4 regions of the Bacillus sp. SD127 genome follow, and region 4 is predicted to be linked to each of the others. Evidence: riboswitches for the same ligand, from Rfam matches in the RefSeq annotation. Region 4 holds a riboswitch; each other region holds the start of a gene.
The links. Region 4 has a riboswitch for S-adenosylmethionine ahead of ACQVGS_RS01360 (5-methyltetrahydropteroyltriglutamate--homocysteine S-methyltransferase). Riboswitches for the same ligand answer to the same signal wherever they lie in the genome.

Region 1 (5,287 bases), 880 kb from region 4:
TTTTAGCAAAATGTCGCCTCGCATCCAAGTGTGGATATCGACATACTGCATTTTGTTAATATCGCTGTATGAGCTGCTTTCTGTAAAGTAAGGCTTCGTCACATCGCGATACGAAAGGCTCGGATCATAGTGCTTCAGCAGCTGTTTCTTCACGGATTCTTCAAAGATCTTCGCGTTGCCGATATAACGCTCCGGAAGCGGAGTGCAGCCGCGCTCAAGCAGGCTCTTTCCTCTCATTCCCTCAGGCATAACCGCCGCTACGTGCAGAAGCATCTTTTTCAAGCCGGACGGAATGCGTTCAAACGGTTTAAGAGAAAGCGGTTCACGGTAGATGTTGTATCCGCCGAACAGCTCGTCCGCACCTTCGCCAGATAACGCAACCGTTACGTGTTTTTTCGCTTCTTTCGCCACGAAATACAATGGAATCGCAGCCGGGTCTGCAAGCGGATCATCAAAGTGCCATACGATTTTAGGAAGCTCGTTCATGTATTCTTCAGGTGAAATGACTTTGCTGATATTTTCAATGCCCAGTGCAGCGGCAGTTTCTTTCGCTACATCAACTTCACTGAAGCCCTGCTGTTCAAATCCGACAGAAAATGTTTTCAGGTTTGGATGAAATTCTTTCGCAACGGATACAATAAACGAAGAATCGATTCCGCCTGATAGGAATGAACCGACAGGCACATCACTTCTCATATGAACGTTTACAGAGTCATAGATAGCGTCTCTGACTTCTTTGACAAGTTTATCTTCTTCCGTCTGAACAGGCTGGAAGCGCGCCTTGAAATACGTTTTGAATGTGATATCACCGTCAGGACGGATTGTAAACTGAGAACCCGGCTCTACTTTTTTCACATCAATATCAAGCGTACTTGGCTCAGGAACGAATTGGAAAGACATATACTGCTGTAATGCTTCTTTATCTATTTCAATATCATTTTGGGCTGCCATTAAACTTTTTCTCTCTGAGGCAAAATAAACCTGATCATTGATCGTTGTGTAATACAACGGCTTAATGCCGAATGGATCTCTTGCTCCATAAAGAACATGATCGTTTTTATTCCAAATCAGAAAGGCAAACATGCCGCGCAGCTTGGAAGCCGCTTCTTCTTTATAGTGACGGTAAGTCGCAAGAAGAACCTCTGTGTCAGAATCTGTGTTGAAAGTATATCCCTTTGCTTCAAGCTCTTCTCTCAGTTCGATATAGTTATAGATTTCCCCGTTAAAAATAATCCAATATTTTTCATCTTCATATGATAAAGGCTGTCCGCCATTTTCCACATCAATAATACTGAGCCGTCTGAATCCGAATCCAACGTGCTCATCATGGTAATATCCATCACTGTCAGGACCGCGGTGAACGATCATTTGGTTCATTTGTTTGATTAGTTCTTCTTGATCAGCGGTTTGAGTTAACGGATGCTTGTTAAAAACCCCGACAAATCCACACATAGTATTGCCTCCATATTTAAAATTGTCATCATTGAACCCCTATTTATAGACGCTGTGAACAGTGTTTGGTTTCACAGTTATGTAAAAAAATAAACATGGATACATCGATAAAAAAGGGAAAGCCGCTTAACCAGTAAGCGGCTATAAAATTATTCTCCTAACGCTTCTTTACGCAGCTGTTCCGCTTTGTCTGTACGCTCCCACGGAAGGTCAACATCGTGGCGTCCAAAGTGGCCGTACGCAGCAGTCTGTTTGTAGATCGGACGGCGTAAATCAAGCATTTTGATAATGCCGGCAGGTCGTAAATCAAAGTTATTGCGCACAACTTCAATCAGTTTTTCCTCCGAAGCTTTTCCGGAACCGAATGTGTTGATTGAGATAGACACAGGCTGTGCAACACCGATCGCGTAAGCAAGCTGCACTTCACAAGAATCTGCAAGCTCAGCCGCAACGATGTTTTTCGCAACGTATCTTGCAGCATAAGCAGCTGAACGGTCTACTTTCGTCGCATCTTTACCAGAGAACGCGCCGCCGCCGTGACGTGCGTAGCCGCCGTACGTATCAACGATGATTTTACGTCCTGTAAGCCCCGCATCCCCTTGAGGTCCTCCGATGACGAAACGGCCTGTAGGGTTAATGAAGTATTTTGTTTCTTCATCAATTAATTCTTCAGGAACAACCGGATTGATGACATGTTCTTTAATGTTGCGCTGAATTTGCTCAAGCGTAATTTCAGGGTGGTGCTGAGTTGAAATAACAATCGCGTCAATGCGGACAGGTTTGTTATTTTCATCATACTCAACCGTTACCTGTGTTTTGCCGTCAGGGCGAAGGTAAGGAAGAACATCTTCTTTACGCACTTCACTCAAGCGACGGGCTAATTTATGAGCAAGTGAAATCGGAAGAGGCATGAGCTCTTTCGTTTCGTTGCACGCATAACCGAACATTAAACCTTGGTCACCCGCTCCGATTGCTTCAATTTCTTCGTCGCTCATTGTGCCTTCACGGGCTTCAAGCGCTTGGTCTACACCCATCGCAATATCAGCAGACTGCTCGTCAATTGATGTTAAAACTGCACAAGTTTCCGCATCAAATCCGTATTTTGCACGTGTGTATCCGATTTCTTTAATCGTTTCACGAACCGTTTTTGGAATGTCAACATACGTAGAAGTTGTGATTTCTCCGCTGACAAGAACCAAACCAGTTGTCACAGACGTTTCACAAGCAACACGCGCGTTAGGGTCTTTCTTTAAAATTTCATCTAAAATGCTGTCAGAAATCTGGTCACAGATTTTATCCGGATGCCCCTCCGTAACAGATTCTGATGTAAATAAACGACGATTTTTACTCATGATTTGCTTCCTCCTGCACAAGGCCTCCCGAAAGACCTTATATATATGATACGGAACTCGCTCCCTCTTATACAATGTTACGTTTATATTAGAGATGTTAATTGGCATATTTATGAAATAAAAAAACCTTTTCCGTTCGAGGAAAGGGTTTGGTCTTTGTGCCTTTCACTCTTATCGCTCAAGGAATCATTCAACCTTGCATCAGGTTAGCACCTTGGTTGTCTCACACAATTTGAACATAATGAATAATAGAGAAACCGGTTGCTGGGCTTCATAGGGCCTGTCCCTCCGCCAGCTCGGGATAAGAGTATCCGCTCAATGAAATATCTTATCGTAAAAGGGTTTGCAATGTCAATATGAATCAGGAGAAATAGACGCCTTTATTGCGGAAAACAATGGAAATGCACACACAAAAAACGATAAATAGTATAGACTATTTGAAAATATATGTTATACTAATTCACAATTAGCAAAACACAAATAAAATGATAAAGGAAGGTTTCTTATGAACTCAGTTGATTTAACCGCTGATTTGCAAGCCTTATTAACAAGTCCTAATGTGCAGCATAATTTATCTGCAGCTCAGCTTACAGAAAAAGTACTTTCCCGCAACGAAGGCATTTTGACATCGACGGGTGCCGTCCGGGCGACCACAGGCGCTTACACGGGACGTTCGCCGAAGGATAAATTTATTGTAGAAGAAGCAAGCACAAAGAGTAAGATTGATTGGGGTCCGGTGAATCAGCCTATTTCCGAGGAAGCATTTGACCGGCTATACACAAAAGTTGTCAGCTATCTGAAACAACGTGATGAGCTGTTTGTTTTCGAAGGATTTGCCGGTGCTGATGAAAAATACAGACTGCCGATCACGGTCGTTAATGAATTTGCATGGCACAATTTATTTGCCAGACAGCTGTTTATCCGTCCTGAAGACAATGATAAAAAAACAGTCGAACAGCCGTTTACCATTCTTTCCGCTCCGCATTTCAAAGCGGACCCAAAAACAGACGGCACACATTCAGAAACCTTTATTATTGTTTCTTTCGAAAAGCGCACGATTTTAATCGGCGGAACGGAGTATGCCGGAGAAATGAAAAAATCGATTTTCTCCATCATGAATTTCCTGCTGCCTGAGCGAGATATTTTATCCATGCATTGCTCCGCCAATGTCGGTGAAAAAGGCGATGTCGCGCTTTTCTTCGGCCTGTCGGGAACAGGAAAGACCACCCTTTCGGCGGATGCTGACCGGAAACTGATCGGTGATGATGAACACGGCTGGTCGGATACTGGTGTCTTCAATATCGAAGGCGGATGCTATGCCAAGTGCATTCATTTAAGCGAAGAAAAGGAACCGCAGATTTTTAAAGCGATTCGGTTTGGATCCGTTCTCGAAAATGTTGTTGTAGATGAAGATACGCGTGAAGCCAATTACGATGATTCCTTCTATACAGAAAACACACGTGCCGCTTACCCGATTCATATGATCGACAACATTGTCTCTCCGAGCATTGCGGGCCACCCGTCAGCGATTGTATTTCTGACGGCTGATGCATTCGGCGTTCTGCCGCCAATCAGCAAGCTGACGAAGGAGCAGGCTATGTACCACTTCTTAAGCGGTTATACGAGTAAACTAGCCGGAACCGAACGCGGCGTCACGTCTCCTGAGACGACATTCTCCACATGCTTCGGTTCACCGTTCCTTCCGCTCCCGGCTCATGTATATGCGGAAATGCTCGGCAAGAAAATCGACGAACACTGCGCAGACGTTTACTTGGTCAACACCGGCTGGACCGGCGGCGGCTACGGCACAGGCGAACGCATGAAGCTTTCATACACACGGGCGATGGTAAAAGCAGCGATTGAAGGCAAATTAGAAAATGTGCAAATGACCACTGACGATATTTTCGGCCTGCACATCCCGGTTCATGTTCCGGGTGTTCCCGATCATATCCTTCAGCCGGAAAACACGTGGAATAACAAAGAGGAATACAGAGAAAAGGCTGTGTATCTGGCAAACGAATTCAAAGAAAACTTCAAAAAGTTCACAAATACAGATGCCATCGCGCAAGCTGGCGGGCCTCTCGTTTAAAAAAGCAAAAGCCAAGAGCAATTAAGCTCTTGGCTTGTTTTAATTGACTGTATGCAAAGAAGTCAGCTTGTACGTAATGATTGTCCGCCCGTCTGTCCATTCAAGCTTCTGCACTTCGGCTGTGCCTGACTTTTCACCAAACTTTGTTTTGCTGACATCCATCGGAATCTCCATTGGATAAATGCGATACCCGTCTTTCTCTAATCTGAATATATTTTCATCTATGCGAACTTCTTTTCCTTTTGTCACAATCAATGTATTAAATTCAACAGGCATTCCCAAATTGAAATCCCCTTTCGTTCTCTTTTTTCTATATCATAACATATTTCACCGTCAGCGGTTTTTCATCCACTGCGTGAGCTGCCGCACAATACGCCGGTTTTCCTTCGGCGGA
Region 2 (5,287 bases), 1.4 Mb from region 4:
CTCGCTCCGCAGTTCTGCTGCAGGCGAGTCTTTTTCATGCATTATTTTTTCTCGTATGTCCAGCCGTCTTCCTGATACACTTTTCCGTTTTTCATTAAGTGGCCAAGCGCCCGTTTAAAGGCAGCCTTGCTCATGTTAAAACGTTCTTTGATATCATCGGGCTGGCTTTTGTCGCTGTACGGCATGGCGCCGTTTCTCGTTCTTAAATACGTTAGAATATACTCGGCATCAACAGACAGCGCATCCTGCTTTCTCGGAAGAAGCGACATATTCACTGAGCCGTCTTCCTTCACTTGAATCACACGTCCTGTCACTCTTGAGCCGAGTCTAGGCTCTTCTTTTCTTTCTGATGAATGAATAAAACCGCGGATTCCGTCATCCGTAATGATGAACGATCCTGAAGCGATCAGCCTGTACACCGTTCCGGTCAGCTCTTTATTCATCAGATCGTCTGAAGCGTCCGTAAACAGCTCGCTGATGATATCCTCCGGTGCGGGTTTGGCAAACATGCGCCCCCGATTTGTCACCTTCAGCATACAGTAGAGCTTATCCCCTTTTTGCGGCCAGACATCTTCATACGGCGGCAGATGCTCTGTTGCGACAAGCGCGTCTTTCGAAAGGCCGACATCGACGAATACGCCCATATCATCTACCGTGTCCACCACTTCTACCCATCCGTACTCATCAGCGCTGATGACCGGAATTTTCATCGTTGCTGCAAGCCGTTCCTGCTGGTCAACGTATATAAAGACCTCTACCTCATCTCTGTCTTCTATATCCTCTGTCACTTCACTGTTATGTAAGAGAATCGTATCTTCTCCATCGGTTAAAAAGTAACCGAAGTCCGTTTCGTGATCTATACTCAAGGTTAATTGCTGCCCTGGTCTCATGCTATCGTCCTTCCTCTTCCCGCTTATTTCACTGCGGATCTTGTTAACATTTTTTCCAATCATCACAAATTGATTCTTTGTTTTGTTGGAAGTTTCTCTTTATTCTACTATAATCAACACATAAGTTAAATGTTATGGAGGTTTTCATATGGCAAAAGAAAGTTCATTTGATATTGTATCCAAGGTGGAACTCCCTGAAGTGCAAAACGCGATTCAAATCGCACTGAAGGAAATCAGCACACGCTATGACTTCAAAGGGAGCAAAAGCGACATTTCATTAGATAAAGAAGAGCTTGTTCTTGTTTCCGATGACGAATTCAAATTAAGCCAGCTCAAGGATGTGCTTGTCAGCAAATTGATTAAGCGCAGCGTGCCGACAAAAAACATTGATTACGCCAAAATTGAGAACGCGTCCGGCGGCACCGTACGCCAGCGCGCAAAGCTTGTTCAAGGGATTGACAAAGACAACGCCAAAAAAATCAATACCATCATCAAAAACTCCGGACTGAAAGTAAAATCTCAAGTGCAGGATGATCAAGTGCGTGTCACCGGAAAAAACAAGGATGATCTTCAGCAGGTTATCGCAGCAGTTCGAGGTGCCGATCTGCCAATTGACGTTCAATTTATAAATTTCAGATAAATTTTCTGATTCCTATTGATTATTGTCTTTATTTTCGGTAAATTTGGAGAAAGGGAAAATGCCAGGCATCTTTTGGCAGCTCCTGAACATGTAAAATTTCATATCCGTTCTTATCAAGAGAAGCAGAGGGACTGGCCCGACGAAGCTTCAGCAACCGGTGTAATGGCGCATTGCCATGACCAAGGTGCTAAATCCAGCAAGCTCGAACAGCTTGGAAGATAAGAAGAGACAATATCACTGACAAAGTCTTCTTCTTAAGAGGACTTTTTTTATTTCTCTTTTTTCCTTGCTGAATGTGAATAAAGGAGGCAGACAATGGGACTTTTAGAAGATTTGAAGAAACAGGTGTTAATCGGTGACGGCGCAATGGGCACGCTGCTTTACTCCTTCGGAATAGACAGGTGCTTTGAGGAGCTTAATCTTTCAAAACCTGAGGAAATTCAGCGTATACATAAAGCCTATGTCGAAGCGGGAGCAAACATCATTCAGACCAACACGTACGGAGCGAACTATATTAAATTATCGAGACACGGCCTTGAAGATGACATCAAAAAAATGAATCAGGAGGCTGTAAAAATCGCGCGGGCTTCCGCCGGCGATGCGTATGTGCTCGGGACGATGGGCGGCATCCGCACGTTTAACAAAAATGCGTACAGCCTTGACGAAATCAAACGAAGCTTTCGCGAACAGCTGTATTTACTGCTGCATGAAGAGCCGGACGGTTTGCTGTTAGAAACGTATTATGATTTGGAAGAAGCCCGTGCAGTGCTGAAAATCGCCCGAAAAGAAACCGATCTTCCGATTATGCTGAATGTATCCATGCATGAGCAAGGCGTACTTCAGGATGGAACGCCGCTTTCTGATGCGCTGCGCTCGGTTGCGGATCTCGGTGCCGATATCGTCGGCATTAACTGCCGGCTCGGCCCTTACCACATGATTGAAGCGCTCAGTGAAGTGCCGATTTTTGATGACGTGTTTTTATCTGTCTACCCGAACAGCAGCCTCCCCTCACTCGAAGAAGGCCGGCTTGTATATGAAACTGACGACAAGTATTTTCAAAACAGCGCGGCTGAGTTCCGCAAGCAAGGCGCGCGGATTATCGGCGGCTGCTGCGGCACCACGCCAAACCACATCCGGGCTATGGCAGAGGCTGTGGGCGGACTCGCCCCTGTTACGGAAAAGCATGTAAAGGTTCGGGCAAAGGAATTGGTGACCGTTCAGCACGAACGGACAGAGCCGGGATTAAATGAAATCGCTGCGGAAAAGCGCTCAATTATTGTTGAGCTGGACCCGCCGAAGAAATTGAGCTTTGACAAATTTCTGTCCGCCGCTGCCGAATTAAAAGAAGCGGGAATCGATGCCCTGACGCTCGCCGATAACTCACTGGCAACCCCGCGGATCAGCAATGTTGCCTGCGGCGCCCTTGTCAAGCAGCAGCTCGATATGCGGTCTCTTGTCCATATTACATGCCGGGACCGAAACATTATCGGACTCCAGTCACATTTAATGGGACTGGACACATTAGGGCTGCATGATGTGCTGGCGATTACCGGCGATCCTTCTAAAATCGGTGATTTCCCGGGTGCAACGTCTGTCTATGATTTAACATCCTTTGATTTAATCAGGCTGATTAAACAGTTCAATGAAGGGCTGTCTCTGTCCGGAAAACCGCTCGGAAAGAAAACCAATTTCTCAGTGGCCGCTGCTTTTAATCCAAACGTCCGCCATCTCGATAAAGCCGTAAAACGGCTGGAGAAAAAAATAGACTGCGGCGCTGATTATTTTATCTCACAGCCCGTCTATTCGGAGCAGCAGCTTGTCGATATTCATAATGAAACAAAGCATTTGAAGACTCCGATTTATATCGGCGTTATGCCGCTGACAAGCAGCCGGAACGCTGAGTTTATCCATAACGAAATTCCGGGCATCAAGCTGTCCGATTCCATCCGCGAAAAAATGGCGCGCGCCGGCGAAGATAAAGAGAAACAAAAGGCGGAAGGCCTTGCGATTGCACGCTCCCTGCTGGATACTGCCTGCGAGCTGTTTAACGGCATCTATTTAATCACGCCTTTTCTCAGATCTGACTTGACGTCGGAACTTACTTCTTACATTAAGCAAAAAGATGAACAGCGTCAGAATATTTATTTGCATTAAAATCGCTTTCTAAGACTGTCCGAACCAATTGGGCAGTCTTTTTCAAACCCGATTCGTGTTACGATATAGAAAATAAATCACATAGGAGGAGGAACATCATGCTTGAAGTGAAAACCATACCCGCAGAGGATACATATGAAATCAGGAACCGCATTTTGCGTCCCCATCAATCAATTGAACAATGCAAATATGAACAGGATCAAGCAGAAGGCTCTTTCCATCTCGGCGCTTTTTTTGAAGGAACGCTGATCAGCATCGCTTCCTTTTCTCCCGAAAATCAGCCGCTATTGACTGATTCACCCGCATATCGGCTTAGAGGCATGGCAACGCTCGAAGAATACCGTGATCAAAAAGCCGGAAGCACACTGATCACATACGCGGAGCAGAAGCTGGCCGATATGGGCGTGCAGGCGGTCTGGTGCAACGCAAGATACCATGTGAAAGGCTATTACGAAAAGCTTGGCTGGAAAGAACTTGGCGAGCCGTTTGAGATTTCCGGCATTGGCACCCATATTGTGATGTACAAAAAAACAGGAACAAGCAGGTGATGACATGCATTCAGCAATTGAGCTGATTCAGCTTACTGAAAAACATGTGCCCGGCCTATTGCATCTGTGCCGGCAAGCCGGGTGGCCGGATTACGGCGAACGAGAGCTGCAGTTGCTTGTAAAACATGGACGCTTCTTCGGGTATCAAAACAGCCAAGGAGACATCATCTCCTGCATCGGTTTGTTTTTGTATGGCCGACTTGCTTCTATCGGACTCGTTATCGTCGACAACGAGTACAAACGGCGAGGTCTGGGGCGGCGTATGGTGAACGCGTGTATCAGCCAAGTCGATGAAAACACCGCCATCATGCTTTGCGCCACGAAGGAAGGTTTGCCGATTTATGAAAAAGCCGGATTTCAAACAGCGGGTTCAATCCGCAAATACAGCTGTCAAAGCTTCAAGCCGCTTACAAAGCAGCATGACATTGAACTGACATCTTTTACAGAAAAGGATTTTCCGGAATTAATCGCGGCTGATCAAGCCGCCTTTGGCGGAGACAGAGCAGCACTTCTGCATCATTTGATCTCTCAATCAGCGGAATGTGTAATTGCCAAAAATAATGAAGGCACATTAATTGGCTATGGCTTATCTGTCCAGACACCGGCCAATCTGAAATTAGGACCGCTTATCGCACCGTCACCGGGTCTCGCTGCTGTATTGGTCAACAGGCTGGCTGCAGGAAAACAAGGACCGATGCGAATCGACGTGCCTGGGGACAGCCTGTTTCTGCATGACAGCCTGGAAGCAATGGGATTTCACTTAGACGATGAGCCCCCGCTTATGATGTACCAAAAAAAGACGCTGCCTGCACGAAACAGACAATTATTCGCTGTCATCTCACAAGCGCTCGGTTAACCCTTTTTTACCCGAACAGGAAGATTCTGTTCGGTTTTTTTAATGCCTTCAGGGACACTCTAAGCAGAAGAAAAGGAGTGTGCTTTGAGATGGAAACATCAAAACAAAATAACGGAATGACGATTGTAGCTATCGGTTCAATCCCTTTAATATTAACCCTTGGAAACTCTATGCTTATTCCTATACTGCCAAAAATGAA
Region 3 (5,287 bases), 1.9 Mb from region 4:
ACCGAATATATTGCACATCTCTTCTGACCATGTATTTTGTTTTACATCAAACAGCAGCGTTTCCGTCGCCTGTGACGGTTCATATGTCAATACTCCGCTCAACTGATACGTCACCCAATCACTGATGCTTGTGAAGCTTGCAGTTTTTTCCCATAAGGAGGGCTGGCGGTGCTTTAAACCATAAAGCTTGAGCGCTGAAAAAAGCGCAGTCGGCAGACGGCCTGTTCGGCTGTATACTTCTTCCCGATTCGGTATGTTTTCCTCCCACTCCCTGCCCCGATTGTCAATGTTGGGCAGACCGAGGAAAGACTCACCATTTTGATCAAACAGCACGATCCCCTGTCTTTGACTTGTTGAAGTGAGACCAATAATTTCAATATGATGAGAACGAGAAATCGCACGTTTAGCCAGATTCATGATTTGATTCCACAGCGCCTGTGGAGAAAAATAGCGGCTGTCCGGGTAAAGCGGCTCGGTCGTATATACAATGTCCTCCCGTTCAACCGTTTGAACGCTTCCCGACACACTTACGACCGCAACTCTTGCATTGCCAGTGCCAATGTCAAATACGAGATAACCTTTTTGTTTCGTCATCCTGATGCCCTCCTTTTTACACCTCTGCTTTAAGATCGTTTTTGTTATATAAAGTCGGAATATTGAGAGTTTTTTCATCCCTCCACTTTTTAAGCGCTTCGTTCAGAATGGTAACGTGATGATCCTCTACTTCAAATGTTGCTCCTGCTAAATGCGGTGTTGCCAGAACATTAGGCAATGAAATAAATTCATAATCCGATTGCTCTGGCGGCTCATGATAAAAAACGTCTAATATCGCACCCCTGATTTTACTTTCTTTCAGTACAGATAAAAGATCCTCTCGGTTTACCACGACAGCTCTTGATGTATTCACGAAAATGGCGCTCTCTTTCATCAAGTCAAAATACGGCCGATCAATGAGGCCAAGCGTATCATCTGTACGCGGCAGATGAACAGAAACGATATCACTATCTGAAAATACCTTCTCCAGAGATACTTTTTCATATTGCGGATAATCGTGCTGTACGTATGGATCGTAATACAAAACCTTGCAGTCAAACGCAGTCAGCAGTTTTGCAATTCTTTGCCCAACCGCTCCGAATCCGACCATACCCACGGTTTTTCCTGTTATTTCATTACCTTTGAATTTGGCATATGCCTGCAAATAATCGCTGTTCCATTTTCCATCCTTTAGCCATTGATTAGAGGTATTCGTGTGCCGGAGAAATGAAATCACATTTCCAATAAACATTTCAGCAACAGCTTGTGCGTTGCGCCCAGGTGTATAGAAAACCGGAATGTCTTTGTTTGACGCTGCTGCCACATCAACATTGGAAGGCATTCCCCTGCATACTCCTACAAATGAAAGTTCCGGCATTGATGCAAACACGTTTTCTGTCACCTGATCAAGCTCAGTAATCAAACCCGTCGCATTTGATCCTTTTAATAGCTGAATCAATTCATCTTCCCTGTATGCCCGGCCGTTTTCTTTCCAAGACTGATAAACAACGGAACCGAACAATTCTTCAAGCTCTTTTCGTCCTTCTTCGTTGTACGGTGCTGTAATCAAAACCGTCATGATGCAAAACATCCTTTTCATCGTTATTTTTCACACAAAAAAATCTCTCTCCAAAGATGGAAAGAGATTCATGTATAGGCGCACTCTGCCACAGACAGAAGCCGGTATAAACCTTACTTTCCTATCTTTCAAGCTGACGCTTGCTGGAATTGGCACAATAATGTTGCCGAGGTTTCATAGGGCCAGTCCCTCCACCTCTCTTGATAGAAAATGTTTTGTATGTAATTTTCAGAATTGAGAATACGTTAATCATAAAGAAGACCCAGATTGATGTCAATGTCTTTTTTTCAGAATTGACGTTATCATTCGAAATGTTATAATTCTTACAATATATCTAACTAGGGAGAGGAACTGGGCTATGAAATCGTTCGCCACTCAACAAAACGGCATTTTTAAATCCGTTTGCTCACTGGACTGCCCGGACCAGTGCGGATTGCTGGTACATAAAAAAGACGGGAAAATTGTGAAAGTGCAGGGTGATCCTGATCACCCCGTGACAGCCGGAAATATATGCAACAAAGTACGAAATATGGCTGAGCGCCTCTATGATGAAAAGCGGCTGACGACTCCGCTGAAACGAACAGGTGTGAAGGGCGAGGCAGAGTTTAAACCAATTTCTTGGGAAGAAGCGATTGACACCATCACATCCCGCTGGAAACAGCTGATTGATGAAGAAGGAGCTGAAAGCATACTGCCTTACAGCTTTTACGGCAATATGGGAAAATTAACGGCTGAAGGAATGGACCGCCGCTTTTTTTACCGCTTGGGCTCAAGCCAGCTTGAGCGCACGATTTGCAGCAAAGCCGGATCAGAGGGCTATAAATATACCATGGGTGTGAGTGCTGGAATCGATCCTGAAGAAACGATACATACGAAACTGTTTATCTTTTGGGGAATTAACGCAGTCAGCACAAACATGCATCAAATTACAATCGCTCAAAAAGCACGGAAAAAAGGCGCAAAAATTATTGTGATTGATGTGCATAAAAATCAGACAGGGCGTCTAGCAGACTGGTTTATTCCTATAAAACCCGGTACCGACAGCGCGCTTGCCCTCGGCATCATGCACATTTTATTTAAAGAAAATCTTCACGATGAAGCGTTTCTTTCAAAATATACAGTCGGCTATGAAGAACTGCGCGAGCATGTGAAACAGTATCATCCAGAAAAGGTATCCCTGATCACTGGTATCAGTATCGACGATATCTATCAGCTGGCAAAAATGTATGGTGAAACCTCCCCTTCCTTTATCAGAATCGGAAACGGCCTTCAGCATCACGACAACGGCGGAATGATTGTTAGAACGATTGCCTGTCTACCGGCGATTACCGGTCAATGGATGCATACAGGAGGCGGCGCCATCAAACAAAACAGCGGGATTTTAGAATATAACACCACCGCGCTTCAGCGTCCTGATTTACTGAAAGGCCGCACACCGAGATCGTTTAATATGAATCAGCTGGGCAGAGTTCTTCTGGAAACAGACCCTCCTGTTCGCTCCCTCTTTATTTATGGGACGAATCCAGCCGTTGTGGCGCCAGAAGCGAACAAAGTCAGACAAGGCCTCCTGCGGGATGACTTGTTCACCGTGGTTCATGATTTGTTTTTAACAGAAACGGCCAAATATGCGGACATTGTACTGCCCGCTGCATCCGCTTTTGAAAATACTGATTTTTACACCTCATACTGGCACCATTACATTCAGCTTCAGCAGCCGGTTATTGAGAAATACGGAGAAAGCAAGTCTAATACCGAGGTATTCCGGTTATTGGCTGAGGCAATGGGATTTACGGATCAGGAGCTCAAAGATTCAGATGAAGACTTAATCCGCCAGGCACTTCACCATCCGGATAATCCTTATTTAGCGGAGATTAGTTATGAATCACTCACTGAACGTTCATTTATGAAGGCGAAGCGTGAAAAGCCGCTATTTCCGGGTAAATTGCCGACACCGAGCAGAAAAATAGAATTATATTCAGAAAAAATGAAACAAGCCGGTTTCCCGCCGTTACCGACACATACGCCGCTTGCGCCGGATCATGAATTTCCGTTTATGTATGTTCCCGGGCCGAATCATAATTTCTTAAACTCAACGTTTTCCAATAATGCAAAGCACGTCAAACTTGAAAAGACACCGAAACTCTTTATCAACACGAAAGATGCCGAAAAACACGGCATCACTGATGGTGAAGCCGTACGGATTTGGAACAGCCGAGGTGAGTGTGAACTAACCGCCGCAGTCGGAGAACAAGTGCTGCCCGGTGTTGTCGTCAGTCAAGGATTATGGGCAGATGAACCAGGCAAAAATCAGCTTGTTAACGCCCTGACCCCCGACCGCTTGTCTGATATGGGCGGAGGCGCCACTTTTTTCTCAGGCCGAGTTCAGATTGAAAAAGCATAGAAACCGTCCAGATCTTGCTCTGGCGGTTTTTTGTGTACACAGTCAACAAAAATGAAACCAATGATATAGATTGACCGTATAACATGACGAGTACATAATGGAGGCATACACATGGACGTTTTTTTAGGAATCGGTATTGCATTGGCTGGATATTTTATCGGAGAAGGATTAAAGCATATTAACAACCCAAAAGCTAACGAAAAAAATGACATTATGCTGATTAAAGAACGAGATATTTACTTTTATATCGGGCATTTTTTAGGAATAACCCAAGCGGAGGCGAAACTCTTAGCAAAGGATCTCACAGACCTCCCTCATATTGATATTAACGGAAAAAGATATGTGCAAAAACATATCTTAAGAGAATGGGTATTAACATTAGGAGAGAAACAACAAGCGAAAGATTAATGCGAATTTTTCAATAAGACGAGCTATAAAATTTCTTTTCCAAACACAACAAAAAGCAGGATTGGAAACGCTTTTTGATCAATTTATTGGTTCTTTAGTTATTTATTTAATTTGAAACCAATCAACACATTAACGAAAGCAGCCCACATATGCAAATATTGATTTTTACTTATCAAGTATAGGTATTGCTGTCTTTGGTGGAGGGGTTGCCAAATGAATACAGAGTCACCATCTAGCATCCAAGTAGCTGAAAGACAAAGACCAGTCGCAGGATTCGTTTAGCCCTTTTTCTTGAGCAGGACTTTTCATTTAAAATGTTCCTCTACCGTTGCTGTGCCAACTTGCATAAGTAAGTCACAACATTCTTATTTCATAATCATTTGCACGTACAAAAAAACGGCGGAAAATTTAGATTTTCCGCCGTTTTTCAAAGGTTTTATTCAGGAAACTGAACATGCCCGGGAACTGTGTACGCCCCAGATGTTCCGTTTGCAGGAAGCTTTGGAATCGTGTCTTTTACAACTTTTCCTCGAATGTCAGTGATTCTGACTTTAAGAGAGCCCGTTCCTAAATTGGTGCTGAGGAAATGATTATAGTCCGTTTTCTCCATGTTGATCCACTTTCCGTCTTTGTAGTATTCCATTTTCATAACAGGATACTTGTGATTTCTAACTTGGATTGCCGCCCACCACTGGCTGCTGCCTTCTTTAATCCGGTATGTGAAATTGCCAGTGATTGGCGCTTTGATCACACGCCATTTGATTTTGATTTTTCCATCTTTCATAGCACCGATTTTGCTGAAGGCATTGGGTGAAAGATCAAGGGCTCCTGGGGCACCCTCAGGATATAGATCGGTAACATAGACG
Region 4 (5,287 bases):
ACAGCCTCAATCTCATTTTCTGCAAAAACCGAATCTACCGCTTCCCGATCCAATAGATCCGCTTCATAGAACGTTAACTCTTTTCCTGTAATCTCTTTGACACGATTCAGCGCCTCAGCTGAACTGTTGGACAAATTATCAAGAACGACAATCTCATAGCCGCTGTTCAATAACTCCACACATGTGTGGCTTCCGATGTATCCCGCGCCGCCTGTAACAAGTATTGCCATGATGTAAACCCTCCTAAAAAATGACCTGATTTTATTATATAGTGTTTAGAACCGGGCTACATCCATTTTTAAGAAGTTTAATCGTTTATTAATGGTTTTTTCATATTTCATCTTAAACCCTTGCGATTAATTCGGTAGATTTTTCAGCGAGAATATGCCCTTTTATTTTTTATAGAACTGCCCATATATTTTTATTGTATTTATTCTTATTATTATATCGATGTACCGGGAAAGAACTGTAAAGCCCGGGAAACTGCAGGCGCAGTCGGTTACCTGCTGAAGGACACGCTTCCTGAAGAACTGATAGACGCCATTCGGGCTGCCTTCAGAGGCAAAGCGATTTTCCGCACAGTCACAGCCGCTAAAATCATCACTGAGACATTCCGCGCAAAGCAACAGCCTCATGCTGAAGAGCTGGCAGAGCCATTTACCAAAAGAGAGCTTGAGGTTCTTCAGCAAATGGCCTATGGCTTGAGAAATGAGGATATTGCCGACAAGCTTTTTGTCAGTGAAAGCACCGTCAAAACCCACGTGCATCGAATTCTGCAAGAATGCAATGCCCAAGACCGGACTCAGGCAGTCGTTTTTGCCATTCGAAACGGCATTGTGAAATAGATATCTCTCATCCCGGCATGGTAGAATAAAACAAAGGAGATGATTGGAAATGAAACAAGACATCATTGAACGGTTTACTACATACGTAAAAGTCGACACGCAGTCCGATGAATCAGTCGACACCTGCCCTTCCACACCCGGCCAATTGACGTTAGGAAACATGCTTGTTGAGGAATTAAAGTCAATCGGCATGGAAGACGCAGCCATTGATGAAAACGGCTATGTCATGGCAACCCTTCCTTCCAATACTGACAAAGACGTGCCGACGATCGGCTTTCTCGCCCACGTCGACACCGCCACAGACTTTACCGGCAAAAATGTGAATCCGCAAATCGTTGAAAGCTACGATGGAAAAGACATCACGCTCAACGAAAAGCTGCAGGTCATCCTATCGCCTGATCAATTCCCTGAACTGTCGGGCTACAAAGGCCACACCCTGATCACCACAGACGGTACAACCCTTCTCGGCGCTGACAATAAGGCTGGCATCGCCGAAATCATGACAGCCATGGATTATCTCATCAAACATCCTGAAATCAAGCACGGCACCATCAGAGTTGCATTTACACCTGATGAAGAAATCGGCAGAGGCCCGCACAAATTTGAAGTTGGGCGATTCAATGCCTCCTTTGCCTATACCGTTGACGGCGGCCCGCTCGGTGAGCTTGAATATGAAAGCTTCAATGCTGCCGCGGCGAAAATCACGATCAAAGGCAACAATGTACATCCCGGCACGGCAAAGGGCAAAATGGTCAACTCTGCGAAGATCGCAATGAAGCTGAACAGCATGCTGCCGGCAGATGAGGCACCTGAATATACAGAGGGCTACGAAGGCTTCTATCACCTGCTTTCCATTCAGGGAGATGTAGAAGAGACCAAACTCCACTACATTATCAGAGACTTTGACAAAAACATCTTCCAAAACAGAAAAGAAACCATGCAGCGCATCGTTGAAGAGCTCCAGAACGAATACGGACAAAATCGCATTCAGCTTGATATGAACGATCAATACTACAATATGAGAGAAAAAATTGAGCCTGTCATCGAAATCGTCAACATTGCCAAACAAGCGATGGAAAACCTCGGCATCGAACCGAAAATCTCTCCGATCCGCGGCGGCACGGACGGTTCGCAGCTTTCCTATATGGGACTTCCAACGCCGAACATCTTTACCGGCGGGGAAAACTTCCACGGCAAATTTGAATACATCTCAGCCGACAACATGGTCAAAGCCGTAAATGTCATCGTTGAGATTGCAAAGCTATTTGAAGAACAGGCGTAAGCTGAGAAACCAGTCCAAAAAAGGACTGGTTTTTTTGCGTGAAAATGAAACATTTTAAAAGCTCTGTCCGTAAAACAACTATCAACGGATGAGGAGGAAATGCAAAGATGAAGAACACAATTGCCGCAAAAAGCCTGTTCAAAAAATGGATGATTTCCCGCCCGCTCAAAATGCAAACAAAACGATCAAACCCATTTAAAAAAATAAGAAGAATGTTCAAACGCTTTTTCTGACCCTTCGCCGGACTCCCCTCAAATCAGCCAACCATTCCAATTTTCCGCCCAAATGCTCCGTAATTTGGGTTTTTTGTGTTCAATTCCTCAAAATAGGGTATACATCAAACAAAGAAGAACACATTATCCATATATAGTTAATTTGAATTACAGAAATTTAGGTTAAAAGTTATATAAAGGAATTCATTTTAACGTCGATAGTAACTATAGAACCAATCAAAAGGAAAAACACAGGCTTAATGCAAGACTATTTTCAGGTCATCGGAGAAAAGGATTTTTGAGGGATACGCATTTATTATTAGTTGATTTAGAATTTTTTGAATACTTTTAGACGTTTTATCCGTACAATAGAGAATACCAAAACTTTTTTTGGGAGGTATGTAAAATGATCCTATTTATTATCATCGCATTATGTGGCTATCTTCTCTTTTCATTCAGCAAAGACAATAGACGAAAACCGCAAAAGACAAGCCCTCTTCCTGCACCCGTTCCTCATCATAATAACCTAATCGACCTTGACGCCATCCGCCAAAAACGCCGGATGCATCTTTCCTAAGACATACCATATAAAATGAAAAGGCTGCAGATACATGCAGCCTTTTCGTTATTCCTGGAACCTATCCAAACAAAAGGAGACTTCAGTAATGATCGAATGATTGATGAAACAACGGATCTTTTCGTTTAAAGATGCTTTTCACATTTACAGCCAGAATGTGCGGATGTCTATCAGCAAAAAGCGGCTCAGCTGGGGTGATACGTATCGCCTCCAGATTGGAATGCTGATTTGCACAGCCATCGCGATTGTGCTGGATATGGTATTGTATGACGGTGAAGATAAGTCAATTTTCTAAAAAACTGTTGACAATTCATGCAAAAATACTAATATTAAGATAATTGAAAATCCAATAAGAAGATTTACCTTATCAAGAGAGGTGGAGGGACTGGCCCTATGATACCCGGCAACCGCTGTTTATACAGAATGGTGCTAAATCCTTAAGAACATCGCGTTCTTGCAGATGAGGCAGAGATTTGATCGTTCAAGCTCTTCCTTACACAAAGGAAGAGCTTTTTTCATGCAGCAAACATTTTAGAAAAGAGGCGAATGATATGGCTCAACAAGTAAACCTTGCAGCACAGAAATCAGAAAAACAAAAGAAAGCCCCTTTCCGCGCCGATCATGTCGGCAGTTTATTACGATCCGCCCCAGTAAAAGAGGCGCGGCAAAAACAAGCGGCCGGCGAGATCACGGCAGAACAGCTTCGTGATATTGAAAATAAAGAAATCACCCGCATTGTCGAAAAGCAAAAGGAAATCGGCCTAAACGTTGTAACCGACGGAGAGTTCCGCCGTTCGTGGTGGCATTACGATTTCCTGGAAGGGCTCGACGGAGTGGAACCGTTCATCCCGGCTGAAGGAATTCAGTTCCATAACGCGAAAACAAAAGCCCGCAGCATTAAGGTGACGGGAAAACTGGATTTCACCAGCCATCCGGCGCTTGCCGATTATCAATTTTTACACAGCATTGCCGGAGATGCGACAGCAAAACTGACAATTCCAAGTCCGAATATGCTGTTTTTCGGTGAAAAAGCTGATCAAGGCGTATATCCCGATCAGGAGGAATATTTTCATGATCTGGCCCAGGCGTACAAAAAAGCGATTAACGCTTTCTATGATGCGGGCTGCCGCTATCTTCAGCTCGATGATACGTCATGGTCTCTCTTCTTTGAAGAAAAAGGCAGAGAGGTTGTCCGAGCCCTCGGCGGTGATCCGGAAACATTGCCTGCGTTGTTTGCCAAAACGATTAACGATGCAGTGGCGGACCGTCCTGACGACTTAACGGTCACGATGCACATTTGCCGCGGCAACTTCCGTTCAACTTGGGCGGCATCTGGAGGATACGACGCTGTAGCGGAAACGATTCTTGACGGTTTAGACCTTGACGGCTTGTTCCTGGAATACGATGATGACCGCTCCGGAAACTTTGACCCGCTTCGTTTTGTCAAACGCAAGGATCTGCAGATTGTCTTAGGCTTGATTACATCCAAATACGGAGAACTTGAGGACCCAGAGGATGTCAAACGCCGAATCAGCGAAGCTGCGCGCTTTGTCAGCTTAGATCAGCTTTGCTTGAGCCCGCAGTGCGGTTTCGCTTCAACAGAAGAAGGAAACCTTTTGACTGAGGAGCAGCAGTGGGCGAAGCTCCGTCATGTGGTCGACATTGCCAATGATGTGTGGAAATAATCTATCATTGACAGAAAAGAGAAATGTGTGAATAATAGATACTATCAGAAAATTTCATAAAAATGTTTTCCTTATCAAGAGAGGTGGAGGGACTGGCCCTGCGATACCCGGCAACCGCTGTTTAACAGAATGGTGCTAAATCCTTTAGAGCAGATTTTTGCTCTAGAAGATAAGGTTGAGATTGTTCACGCAAGCTCTTCCTTATCCAAAGGAAGAGCTTTTTTATATTCGAATGGAAAGAAGGAATGAACAACATGTCACAGCAAACAACACCCGCAGAACAAAAACAATCGCTTCAGAGAAAAAAAACGCCGTTTCGCGCGGATCAAGTCGGAAGCCTGCTGAGATCTGAGCCCGTCAAAAAAGCGCGGCTGCAAAAGGCGGCCGGCGAAATCACTGCCGAACAGCTTCGCCAGATTGAAAACGATGAAATCATCCGCATTGTGGAAAAACAAAAAGAAACCGGCCTGAACGTCGTGACAGACGGGGAATTCCGCAGAGCGTGGTGGCATTTTGATTTCCTTGAAAATCTGGATGGCGTTGAGCCGTTTATACCTGAACAGGGTATTCAGTTCCATAATGTGCAGACAAAAGCACGCGGCATCAAAGTAACAGGCGATATTGATTTCTCAAATCACCCAATGCTCGAAGATTACTCATTTTTACATGGCATCGCTGGTGATGCA

Region 1: it holds a riboswitch for S-adenosylmethionine, as region 4 does, so the genes downstream of both, metK (methionine adenosyltransferase) here and ACQVGS_RS01360 (5-methyltetrahydropteroyltriglutamate--homocysteine S-methyltransferase) in region 4, are expected to answer to the same signal.
Region 2: it holds a riboswitch for S-adenosylmethionine, as region 4 does, so the genes downstream of both, ACQVGS_RS16225 (bifunctional homocysteine S-methyltransferase/methylenetetrahydrofolate reductase) here and ACQVGS_RS01360 (5-methyltetrahydropteroyltriglutamate--homocysteine S-methyltransferase) in region 4, are expected to answer to the same signal.
Region 3: it holds a riboswitch for S-adenosylmethionine, as region 4 does, so the genes downstream of both, ACQVGS_RS11875 (2-hydroxyacid dehydrogenase) here and ACQVGS_RS01360 (5-methyltetrahydropteroyltriglutamate--homocysteine S-methyltransferase) in region 4, are expected to answer to the same signal.

What each region holds. Positions count from the first base shown of each region.
Region 1 covers NZ_CP191226.1:1,135,715-1,141,001, reverse strand. Annotated here, with positions in the region: gene asnB (asparagine synthase (glutamine-hydrolyzing)) at 1-1,452, opposite strand, end outside; gene metK (methionine adenosyltransferase) at 1,602-2,804, opposite strand; SAM riboswitch class I at 2,973-3,112, opposite strand; gene pckA (phosphoenolpyruvate carboxykinase (ATP)) at 3,310-4,893, shown strand; gene ACQVGS_RS05875 (DUF2584 domain-containing protein) at 4,933-5,175, opposite strand; gene ACQVGS_RS05870 (alpha/beta hydrolase family protein) at 5,227-5,287, opposite strand, start outside.
Region 2 covers NZ_CP191226.1:3,096,220-3,101,506, forward strand. Annotated here, with positions in the region: partial or broken gene ACQVGS_RS16215 (CvfB family protein) at 42-940, opposite strand; gene ACQVGS_RS16220 (YajQ family cyclic di-GMP-binding protein) at 1,039-1,530, shown strand; SAM riboswitch class I at 1,638-1,755, shown strand; gene ACQVGS_RS16225 (bifunctional homocysteine S-methyltransferase/methylenetetrahydrofolate reductase) at 1,846-3,684, shown strand; gene ACQVGS_RS16230 (GNAT family N-acetyltransferase) at 3,783-4,232, shown strand; gene ACQVGS_RS16235 (GNAT family N-acetyltransferase) at 4,237-5,088, shown strand; gene ACQVGS_RS16240 (MFS transporter) at 5,178-5,287, shown strand, end outside.
Region 3 covers NZ_CP191226.1:2,199,505-2,204,791, reverse strand. Annotated here, with positions in the region: gene ACQVGS_RS11880 (FGGY-family carbohydrate kinase) at 1-594, opposite strand, end outside; gene ACQVGS_RS11875 (2-hydroxyacid dehydrogenase) at 611-1,633, opposite strand; SAM riboswitch class I at 1,731-1,822, opposite strand; gene ACQVGS_RS11870 (molybdopterin oxidoreductase family protein) at 1,971-4,013, shown strand; gene ACQVGS_RS11865 (hypothetical protein) at 4,125-4,421, shown strand; gene exlX (expansin ExlX) at 4,858-5,287, opposite strand, start outside.
Region 4 covers NZ_CP191226.1:252,696-257,982, reverse strand. Annotated here, with positions in the region: gene galE (UDP-glucose 4-epimerase GalE) at 1-230, opposite strand, end outside; partial or broken gene ACQVGS_RS01390 (DUF1453 domain-containing protein) at 418-486, shown strand; partial or broken gene ACQVGS_RS01385 (LuxR C-terminal-related transcriptional regulator) at 486-845, shown strand; gene pepT (peptidase T) at 895-2,127, shown strand; gene ACQVGS_RS01375 (hypothetical protein) at 2,235-2,360, shown strand; partial or broken gene ACQVGS_RS01370 (hypothetical protein) at 2,638-2,916, shown strand; partial or broken gene ACQVGS_RS01365 (LURP-one-related/scramblase family protein) at 3,068-3,211, shown strand; SAM riboswitch class I at 3,278-3,383, shown strand; gene ACQVGS_RS01360 (5-methyltetrahydropteroyltriglutamate--homocysteine S-methyltransferase) at 3,468-4,601, shown strand; SAM riboswitch class I at 4,670-4,777, shown strand; gene ACQVGS_RS01355 (5-methyltetrahydropteroyltriglutamate--homocysteine S-methyltransferase) at 4,856-5,287, shown strand, end outside.